Regions from separate parts of the Bacillus sp. NS1 genome, predicted to be linked through region 2. Evidence: riboswitches for the same ligand, from Rfam matches in the RefSeq annotation. Region 2 holds a riboswitch; the other holds the start of a gene.
What was found. Region 2 has a riboswitch for cyclic di-AMP ahead of kimA (potassium transporter KimA). Riboswitches for the same ligand answer to the same signal wherever they lie in the genome.
Positions count from the first base shown of each region.

Region 1: another riboswitch for cyclic di-AMP. It lies ahead of ktrA (potassium uptake protein KtrA); the one in region 2 lies ahead of kimA (potassium transporter KimA).

Region 1 covers NZ_JBZAZF010000010.1:5,512-10,170, forward strand. The annotation lists gene AC4CV5_RS20370 (glucosaminidase domain-containing protein) at 1-174, shown strand, start outside; gene AC4CV5_RS20375 (YiaA/YiaB family inner membrane protein) at 283-546, shown strand; gene ktrB (Ktr system potassium transporter KtrB) at 584-1,921, opposite strand; gene ktrA (potassium uptake protein KtrA) at 1,928-2,596, opposite strand; cyclic di-AMP (ydaO/yuaA leader) riboswitch at 2,670-2,818, opposite strand; gene bslA (biofilm surface layer hydrophobin BslA) at 2,965-3,510, opposite strand; gene gbsR (transcriptional regulator GbsR) at 3,717-4,259, opposite strand; gene betB (betaine-aldehyde dehydrogenase) at 4,458-4,659, shown strand, end outside.
Region 2 covers NZ_JBZAZF010000005.1:145,783-150,441, reverse strand. The annotation lists gene AC4CV5_RS17990 (glycosyltransferase family 2 protein) at 1-347, shown strand, start outside; gene AC4CV5_RS17985 (cellulose biosynthesis cyclic di-GMP-binding regulatory protein BcsB) at 353-2,464, shown strand; cyclic di-AMP (ydaO/yuaA leader) riboswitch at 2,600-2,743, shown strand; gene kimA (potassium transporter KimA) at 2,935-4,659, shown strand, end outside.

The sequences.
Region 1 (4,659 bases), on a different contig from region 2:
TCTACTGATGATCGGTCCATAAAGCTCACCTCTGCCCAATCTTACATCGGCAAAGACATAAAGGTTGTATCTAAAAAGCAGCAAGGCCAGTCTGTATGGTACCAATTCCAAATCAATGATAAACTCATCGGCTGGATTGATGATTCAGCTGTTGAAATAAAGGAAGCAACCTGAGCCCTTTTTCCTGGTATTTTTAATTCTTTGTTCCATTCAGGGGAATTTGAGGTATAATATTCCACGGAAGTTATCACTTTTTGACTATGCTTTCAGGAGGGAACAAAGGTGCAGAAATATAGACGGAGAAACACGGTTGCCTTTACAGTATTAGCTTATTTCACTTTTTTTGCGGGAGTATTTTTGTTTAGTATCGGACTCTATAATGCTGATAATCTGGAACTCAATGAAAAAGGCTATTACATCGCTGTTATGATACTTGTAGCTGTCGGTGCGATTCTTACACAAAAAGTGACCCGTGATAACGCAGAGGATAACGAAATCATCGCGGAACAGGAAAAAAGACAAAATCAATCTCATATCGAATCATAAAAAAATCCGGCGCCTAAATCGCCGGATTTTTTTGTTATCACCCCGTAAACACCTCGCCGTCAGGGTAACGAATATTTGATTTCTCTGTTTTTGCAAATGAAAACACGAACGTCAAAGGGCCAATTCTTCCGATGAACATGATGACAATAATGATACATTTTCCCGCTTCTGTGAGTTCAGGAGTCAATCCCATCGATAGACCGACAGTTCCGAATGCGGAAAAGGTTTCAAACACAATTTGAATAAACGGCGCTTGTTCTGTGATCGTCAGGGCGAATATCCCTAAAAACACGATGAACAAACCGGTGACGCTCACAGCTAAAGCTTTAATGATAATCGGATATTTGATGGAGCGGCGGAAAATAACCGTTTCTTTTTTACCTCGCAAATATGCGATCACAGACATTAAAATCACGATGAACGTAGTCAGCTTAATGCCGCTCGCCGTTGAAGCGCTGCCTGCTCCGATAAACATTAATAATAAAATGAATACAATCGTTCCTTCTCTCATGCTCCCAATATCAAGAGAATTGAAGCCAGCGGTTCTCGGCGTCACAGCCTGAAAATAGGAAGCCCATAGTTTATCTCCTATATGCAGGTGGCCGAGCGTACCGGGGTTGCTGTACTCTAAAATAAAGATCACAAGCATGGCGACCGCATTCAGAATCAGGGTTCCTGTAAGCATGATTTTCGTATGTAGAGAAAAGGCTTTAAATCGCCGATTTTTCATAATGTCAAACAGAACGGTAAATCCAATCCCTCCTGTAATAAATAAGAAAGTAATCACTAGGTTAACTGTAGGGTCGCCAACGTAGCTCATCAAATTATCCGGCCACAACGAAAACCCGGCATTGTTAAAAGCAGAGATTGCGTGAAATAGACTGGCAAACAAGCCGAATGCCCAGCCATACTGGGGGACAAGCCTGATGGATAAGATGAGTGCTGCTATCAACTCAATACTGATGGAAAACAGAAACAGGACTTTGACAAGGCCTATAACGCCGCCAATTGTCGGCTGGTTTAAGGCTTCCTGTACCAGCATTCGTTCTTTTAATCCGATTTTTTTCCCTAATATCATGACGATCAAAACAGCAAAAGTCATAAATCCAAGCCCGCCGATCTGGATCAGCCCCATGATGACAGTTTGCCCGAAAAGTGTAAATTCTGTACCGGTATCGACAACTGCAAGCCCTGTAACTGTTGTAGCGGAAGCTGCAGTAAAAAGGGCATCTATCCATGACAATGGCTTCATTGTAGAAATCGGAAGCTTTAACAGCACAGCCCCGATGATAATGGTAAGAAAAAAACCAATTGCAAGCACTTGAGGCGGTGTAAAACGAACCCATTTGATCACTTTGTCCTTTTGAAGTGTCACCTATGTCTACATCCCTTCGTTTTCAAAACGTTTAATATCCTTTTTATGCCCCATGATTACCAGGCAATCCTGTTCGTGAATGATGTCTTCAGGTGCGGGAGAAAGACGGATATCTCCATGATGTTTAATCGCCAGGATTGTACAGCCGTACTTCGCTCTTACATTCAGGTCAATAATCGATTTTGAATCAAGCTTGTGTGTTGCCAGCAGCTCGACAATACTGTAATCATCAGATAAATCAATGTAATTCAAAACGTTCTCGTCAGAAAGGCTTTGTGCGATCTTGACGCCCATATCCTTTTCAGGATGAATAATGCGGTCAGCACCGATTTTTTCAAGTACCTTATGATGATAATGGTTTTGAGCCTTTACCCAAATATTTGGGATGTCAAACTCTTTTAATAATAGGGTGGTCAGGGTGCTCGCTTGAATATTTGCTCCAATTGCAACAATCACATATTCAAAATTGCGTATTCCTAACGAAAGCAATTCGTTTTCTTCGGTGGCATTGGCAATTACCGCATGAGTTGCGTAAGAAGCGTATGCATTTACCTTTTCTTCGTTGATATCAACTGCAAGGACCTCATGGCCCATTCTGTGCAGCTCTTTGCAAATGCTTCCGCCAAACCGGCCCAGTCCGATCACGGCAAATTGCTTATTTTTTATTCTTCCCAATGTTCATAACTCCCTTAGTAAAATTAACGTTTTTGAGCAAAAAAAGACCATTTCGAAGAATGGTCGCTAATAGACCTCCTCTCTGTAAACGCCTACGAGGTTAGCTGTCGGATTAGGGATTCAGAGTACCCCCTCTTACTTAGTAAGATTCACCCCAAGGCTGTTAAAAAAACAGCCAATCGTTGGTTCCCCCGTTCGTGTTTGATTAAGCGGTAAAAGAGACTGTATGAAATTGAACACTCAAGAATTTACTCCTGTTTCTAGAGTTTGTCAATTTAAATTTTTAACCAGAAAAAAGAAAAATGGAAATAGAGGAAAAAGGGGAGGTCAAAACACAAAAAAGACCGGCATTAACCGGTCTTTTGAGATTAGTTGCAGCCGCACGGCTGAGTCGGAGGAGTGCTGCGCTTAGCCACGTCAATGCTGGCTTCTGCGTAAAATTTATTTCCGATGCTCAATGATTTATTCTCCGCACGGAAAGTATATGTACCAGCGGCAGGAAGTGTTTTGTTATTCAGTTTTAATTTGAATTCGCCAGCTCCTAACAAATCAAGTGCCAGAGGGATTCTTACTGTTTTCCCGTTATTAAGGATCTGTGTTTCACGCAACGCACGTCCGTTCATTGTGTCTTTCGTATTTGCAGTAAATCCGCTTGGCAATGTAAATTCCATAACGCCAAGGCTGAGAAGCGTGTTTGGACGATACGTCAACTCGATATCTGAGAAAGACCATTCCGTTTTGCTGGCCCCTGTGATTGTTGCAAACAATGAAGCTGTTGACTGTGTTCTCATAGTAGACTCAGTATGAGCGGAAGTTGATTTAGATTCAGCCGCGAAAGAAGCTGAAGGAGCAGAAACGAGTAAACCTAGACTTAATGCACCGATTGCCAGAGAAGATAATAATTTGCGTTTCATAATAAAATTCCCCCTAAAAAGTTATAAAATATACAGGCCTGCCCGCTTTTCACCTCCTCTGAACGGCCAAATACAAATTTTACCTACATAAAATTACCATCAAATATTTTGGAAGTAAATGGGGTGTTTTTCCCGTATTTTTCAAATTTGTAGTAATTTCATATAAAAGAACAAAAAAACGCCCGGTTTCCCAGGCGTTTTCTGTTTTACTTTGTTTCAATCGGTATAAATTTGAAAATTTCCCCGCTCTGCACCGATTCAGCAAGACGCTTCAGCCAGTCATAGTAGGCTTTAGAGCTTTCCAGCTGCTCGTATAACTGCAGCGCTTCATTTTTGATGTCCTCACTGAGACCTTCCTTGCTTAAAATCTCTTGTAAATCAGCCTGAGCTTCCTCAATCGCTGCTACATTCACTTGAACTTCCCGCTCCCATTTAGGCGGAAAGAAATTAGTAAAAAATTTAAAGAAATCTTTTTCAGCCACAAACGTATGCTTGCGGATGCCCCGGTGAAATGTTTTTTTCACTACATTTAAGTCCTGAAGTTTTTTGACACCTGTGCTCATGCTTGGCTTGCTCATTTGCAATTCCTCACGCATTTCGTCAAGCGTCATCTCATCCCTCATATACATCGTCCCATATAAAATCCCGACACTGCGGGTAATTCCGTAAAGATCCATCGTTTCAGCAATGGAGTCGATAACAAGATCCCGTGCCTGTTCTATAGCTGCAAATTCTGGATTTTCATCCATACTGACCCTCTTTTCCATTAGAAAATTAAATTCGTTAAGTTATTTCTTTATGTTCTTTATCTTAACGAAACATATAGAAAAGTCAAAAAGAAAAATCGAAATGGGGCTTTGACAGTTTAAAATCCGTATGTTAGATTAAGATTGTTAAAAACATTAAATTTTTATTTAACAAACTTTATTTACGTCAAGGAGGCTTATATGAGTCAAACATTATATATTGACGGAGAATGGATCAGTGCCGAAAAAGAGCAGATCCGCAGCATTATCAATCCATTTAATCAAGAAGAAATTGCAACTGTAAGCGAAGGAGGGCGAGAGGACGCCATCAAGGCAATCGCAGCCGCGCGAAGAGCATTTGACAAAGGCGAATGGCCATCTCTATCCGGACTTGAACGCGGGA
Region 2 (4,659 bases):
TTTTCTTTACGTACTTCTTGTTTTTCTTTGGCGTGATCATGTCAAATACGATATTTGTAGTCAATCTGTTTTATGATTTGCATTTGTCGGTCGGCTTTTTGGCTATGATTCTCTGGATTTTGGCGTTCTTTTTATTTATGACAGAGGTCATGATTACGTTGAGCATTGAAAAAACAGAAATGAACAGGCAAAACTTTTTTATCGTATTTCTCATGTACTTTACATACTCGCAGGCATGGATTGTGCTGGTCATCTATTCTTTATTCGTAGAAATCAAGCACCGTTTATTCAAGCAGGAGGTCAAATGGTACAAAACAGAACGATACAATCAACATAAAAGCGGGTGACCTTTTTGAAACCAATAATGATTTTTCTCACTAGCCTCATGCTGCTTGTGATGACTGGACAAGCGGCTTTTGCCAAAGAGGTGGAGGTCAGCGGTTCGCTTCTCGGAAAAAGCAGCCAAGAACAATCCAAACAGCAGGTGCTGACAAGCGACCTGATTACACTGTACGGATCAAAAGACAGCGCAGAGCTGACGTATCAAATCCCGGCAGGTGCTTCTACCGGCAATCAGCAATTGGTGATTGAATACGAGGCATCAAATCTTTTAATTTCTCCATCATCATTAACGGCTGTCATAGACGATGAACCGGTCAAAACGTTAAAGCTTGATGGTGATTCCAAACGGAAAACAGTGAAGCTGAACCTGAATAAAAGCCAGTCTGCCCAAGGCTATCACAACGTATCGCTGAAATTTTACGGCGTGATGAAAGAGGGCGTCTGCGTCGGGCAGGATACGTCCGGCAACTGGATCAAAATTTATCCGGACAGCCGTCTGACACTGGCGGACAGCAGTGAAGCGAAGGGTACCTCGCTGGACCATTATCCATATCCTTTCGCCCAGTCGGGAAATACAGCGGAAGAAACAGCCATCGTCATTCCCGATGACCCAAGTTCGGCGGAAATTGAAGCTGCAGTGAAAACAGAAGGCTATTTGAAAACGGTGGATAGCAGTGTCAGCATCTCGTATGTCACGGAATCTGAACTGAAGAAAATCGACAAGCCGACAATTTTCATCGGAGTGGACAAGCATTGGAACGGCAAGGTGAAAAAGTTGCTGAAACAAGCCGGCTTACAAGCAAAAGGGGAAAAACTTCTGCTAGCGGAGCGGGTGTTAAAAGCAGAGGCTAAGCAGCAGCCGGTTCTGTTTGCACAAGCGGCATCTGATGACGTGCTCACTGAAAAAATCAGTGTCATCACGGATCAGACTTACACAGGCCAGCTCAGCGGCGATACACTCTCAATCAGCAAGCTAAAGCAGGTTGAAAAAAAAGAAAGCAATAAGCTGACCCTCGAGAATTTTGGAGCGGGTGATATCACAATTGGAGCTGACAAAACATCTTCCGCACATTACTTTTATCCAGCTTCGGCGGTTTTAGACCAAAACCAATCTGCAAAGCTGTCGCTAAAGTTGAAGAAGTCCGAAACGATTCAAGCCTCAACGGCTGAGAATGGATCGGTTTCTCAGGCGGCAGAACTGAAGGTCATGATCAACGGCCAGCCGCACTCGGTCCGTCTTGATGATTTAGGAAAAGAAGATAAAAACGGATTCTATCATGTCATGCTAAAAGTGGACCCTAAGCTGCTGCAAAAAAACCGCTACATTGATACTCAGTTTGTCACAACTGGATTAAAGGAAAACAATCCTTGCAACACGACTGATGAAGAAAAGTGGGTCTTTATCGATAAAAGCAGTACATTGTCTTACGCCATCAAAGACATGTCTCCGTCAGCGGATTTCCAAGAGTGGCCGCTTCCTTACGCCGGAAATCAGGAAAAAACAACGTTAATCGTGCTTCCTGACACCGTAAGCCAATCGAAGCTTGAGGAGCTTTCTCTTGTAACGGAGTCCTTTGGAAGCGAAGCGCAGCATTCATACAAGGTCAAGAAATCATCTGACGTAACAGCAAATGATGCCAAAGGTCGGAACCTCATTTTCATAGGGAGTATCAGTCAATTTTCTCTTCTGAAGGAGAAATCATCAGATCTGCTTGTGCCGCAAGTGAAGAACGGCTCGTTTGATGTATCAGGTTTTGAGATGTTGAATGAGACAACAAAACAAGTGGCATTTACTCAACCATCTCTTTGGGATTCACGCTACACAATGGCTGTCTTTGCGCCTTTAAAAGGAAATGGCACGGCTGTCACGAAAGAGATCATCAGTTATCTGAACAGTACCGATGACTCGGCAACCGTTGTTAACGAAACCAACAGCCAGCAGGTGTTTACAAACCACCAGCAGCTCAAATCTGAAACAAACAGTTCCAGTACAGAACAACCATCACAGGATAATAGCCAGAAATGGCTGTATATTGGTGTGCTGGCACTTATTATGGTGATTGCGGCAGTGTTCATTTGGGTTGCTGTAAGACGAAGAAAAAGAAAGACAGATACAGAATAAAACAGAGGCAATCACGCCTCTGTTTTTTATTTTTTTGGTACATAAATTCCATTTGTGGAACCTGTCATTTTATTTTTTTCGCCCGGCCAATAAGCCTCTTTACAACGTGCAGGAACGGGAGTATGATCTCTTTTAGAAAACAAATCGCTTAATCTGAAATCAGAGCGGGGGACCCACTAGAACGGCTTTTTGCCGTTGGGGTGAATCCTTTTTAGGTAGGGCTAACTCTCATATGCCCGAATCCGTCAGCTAACCTCGTAAGCGTTCGTGAGAGGAGATGAATGAAACCTGTGTTCGATGTAATGGCACAGGGGCATCCGTTTGCCTCTGTGTTTTTTGCTGTTCATTTTTAGAATGGAAATTTCGTACAGAGATACCATAGCAGAAAGGACTATTACAAAATGTGAGAGCAGATGCTGATGTTTTATTGTTTTAATTGAAAAATGAGAAATTAAAAGGGGAAGACATCGATGTATCATTCAATCAAACGTTTTTTGATTGGGAAACCACTAAAATCTCAAGCAGCTGGAGAGCAAAAACTGACAAAATTAAAAGCCTTGGCGATGCTTTCCTCAGATGCGCTGTCATCTGTCGCATACGGCACAGAGCAAATTTTAATCATTCTGGCGACAATCAGTGCTGCCGCATTTTGGTACTCCATTCCGATTGCGATTGGCGTTCTCATATTGCTGCTCGCACTGATTCTTTCATACAGGCAAATTATTTACGCTTACCCGCAGGGCGGCGGGGCGTATGTTGTTTCGAAAGAAAACCTCGGTGAAAAGCCGGGATTGATCGCAGGCGGTTCCTTGCTTGTCGATTATATTTTAACAGTAGCGGTAAGTATATCTGCAGGAACGGACGCCATCACGTCGGCCGTTCCTGTATTGCATGATTATCATGTGCCGATTGCTGTTTTACTGGTTTTAGTCATTATGATTTTGAACCTGCGCGGGCTTTCGGAATCGGCATCGATTCTTGCCTACCCGGTTTATCTGTTTGTGGCGGCGCTTTTGGTTTTGATAACAGTCGGGTTGTTTAAACTCATGACAGGACAAATAGATCAGCCAGTCCATCATACTCCGCTCGGCACACCGGTAGCGGGCATTACGCTGTTTTTGCTGCTCAAGGCTTTTTCTTCGGGCTGCTCGGCTTTGACCGGAGTTGAGGCTATTTCTAACGCGATTCCTGCTTTCAAAAACCCGCCTGCGCGTAACGCAGCAAGAACTCTTGCAATGATGGGCATTTTGCTGGCGATTCTATTTTCCGGTATCACCGTGCTCGCCTACGGCTATGGAACGGCGCCGAAGCCCGATGAAACGGTGGTTTCACAAATTGCATCTGAAACCTTCGGGCGGAATGTGTTCTACTATGTCATTCAAGGTGTCACATCACTTATTTTGGTCCTTGCGGCGAATACGGGATTTTCAGCCTTCCCGCAGCTTGCCTTCAACCTGGCGAGAGACCAGTACATGCCGCGTATGTTTACAGTCAGAGGCGACCGCTTAGGCTTCTCAAATGGGATTATCTTTTTAGGCGTTGCTTCGATTATGCTCATCCTGTTATTCGGAGGACAGACAGAGCACTTGATCCCGTTATATGCTGTAGGCGTATTTATTCCATTTACGCTTTCGCAAACCGGCATGTGCATCAAATGGATCAAGCAAAAACCAAAAGGGTGGATCGGAAAAATGCTGATCAACTCCTGTGGCGCTTTGATATCGTTTATGGTTCTGTCCATCCTGTTTGTGACGAAGTTTATTGTCGTATGGCCTGTGTTAATCTTTATGCCTATCGTCGTTTTATTGTTTTTTGCGATTAAAAATCACTACACAGCTGTCGGTGAACAGCTTCGCATCGTAGACAAAGAGCCAGAAGAAATCAAAGGCACGGTCGTGATTGTGCCAGTAGCCGGTGTCACCACAGTCGTGCAAAAATCGATTCAATATGCAAAATCACTGTCCGATCAGGTCATCGCCGTTCACGTGTCATTTGACAGAGAACAGGAAAAGAAAGTTGAAAAACGCTGGGAAGAGCTCAATAACGGGGTGCGTCTCGTTACGCTTCATTCCTCATATAGAAGCCTGGTCCATCCGTTTGATAAGTTTTTGGAAACTGTAGAAGCAAAAGCGAAGAAGGAGCAGTTTTCCGTCATGGTGCTGTTTCCGCAATTTATAACGAAAAAACGCTGGCAC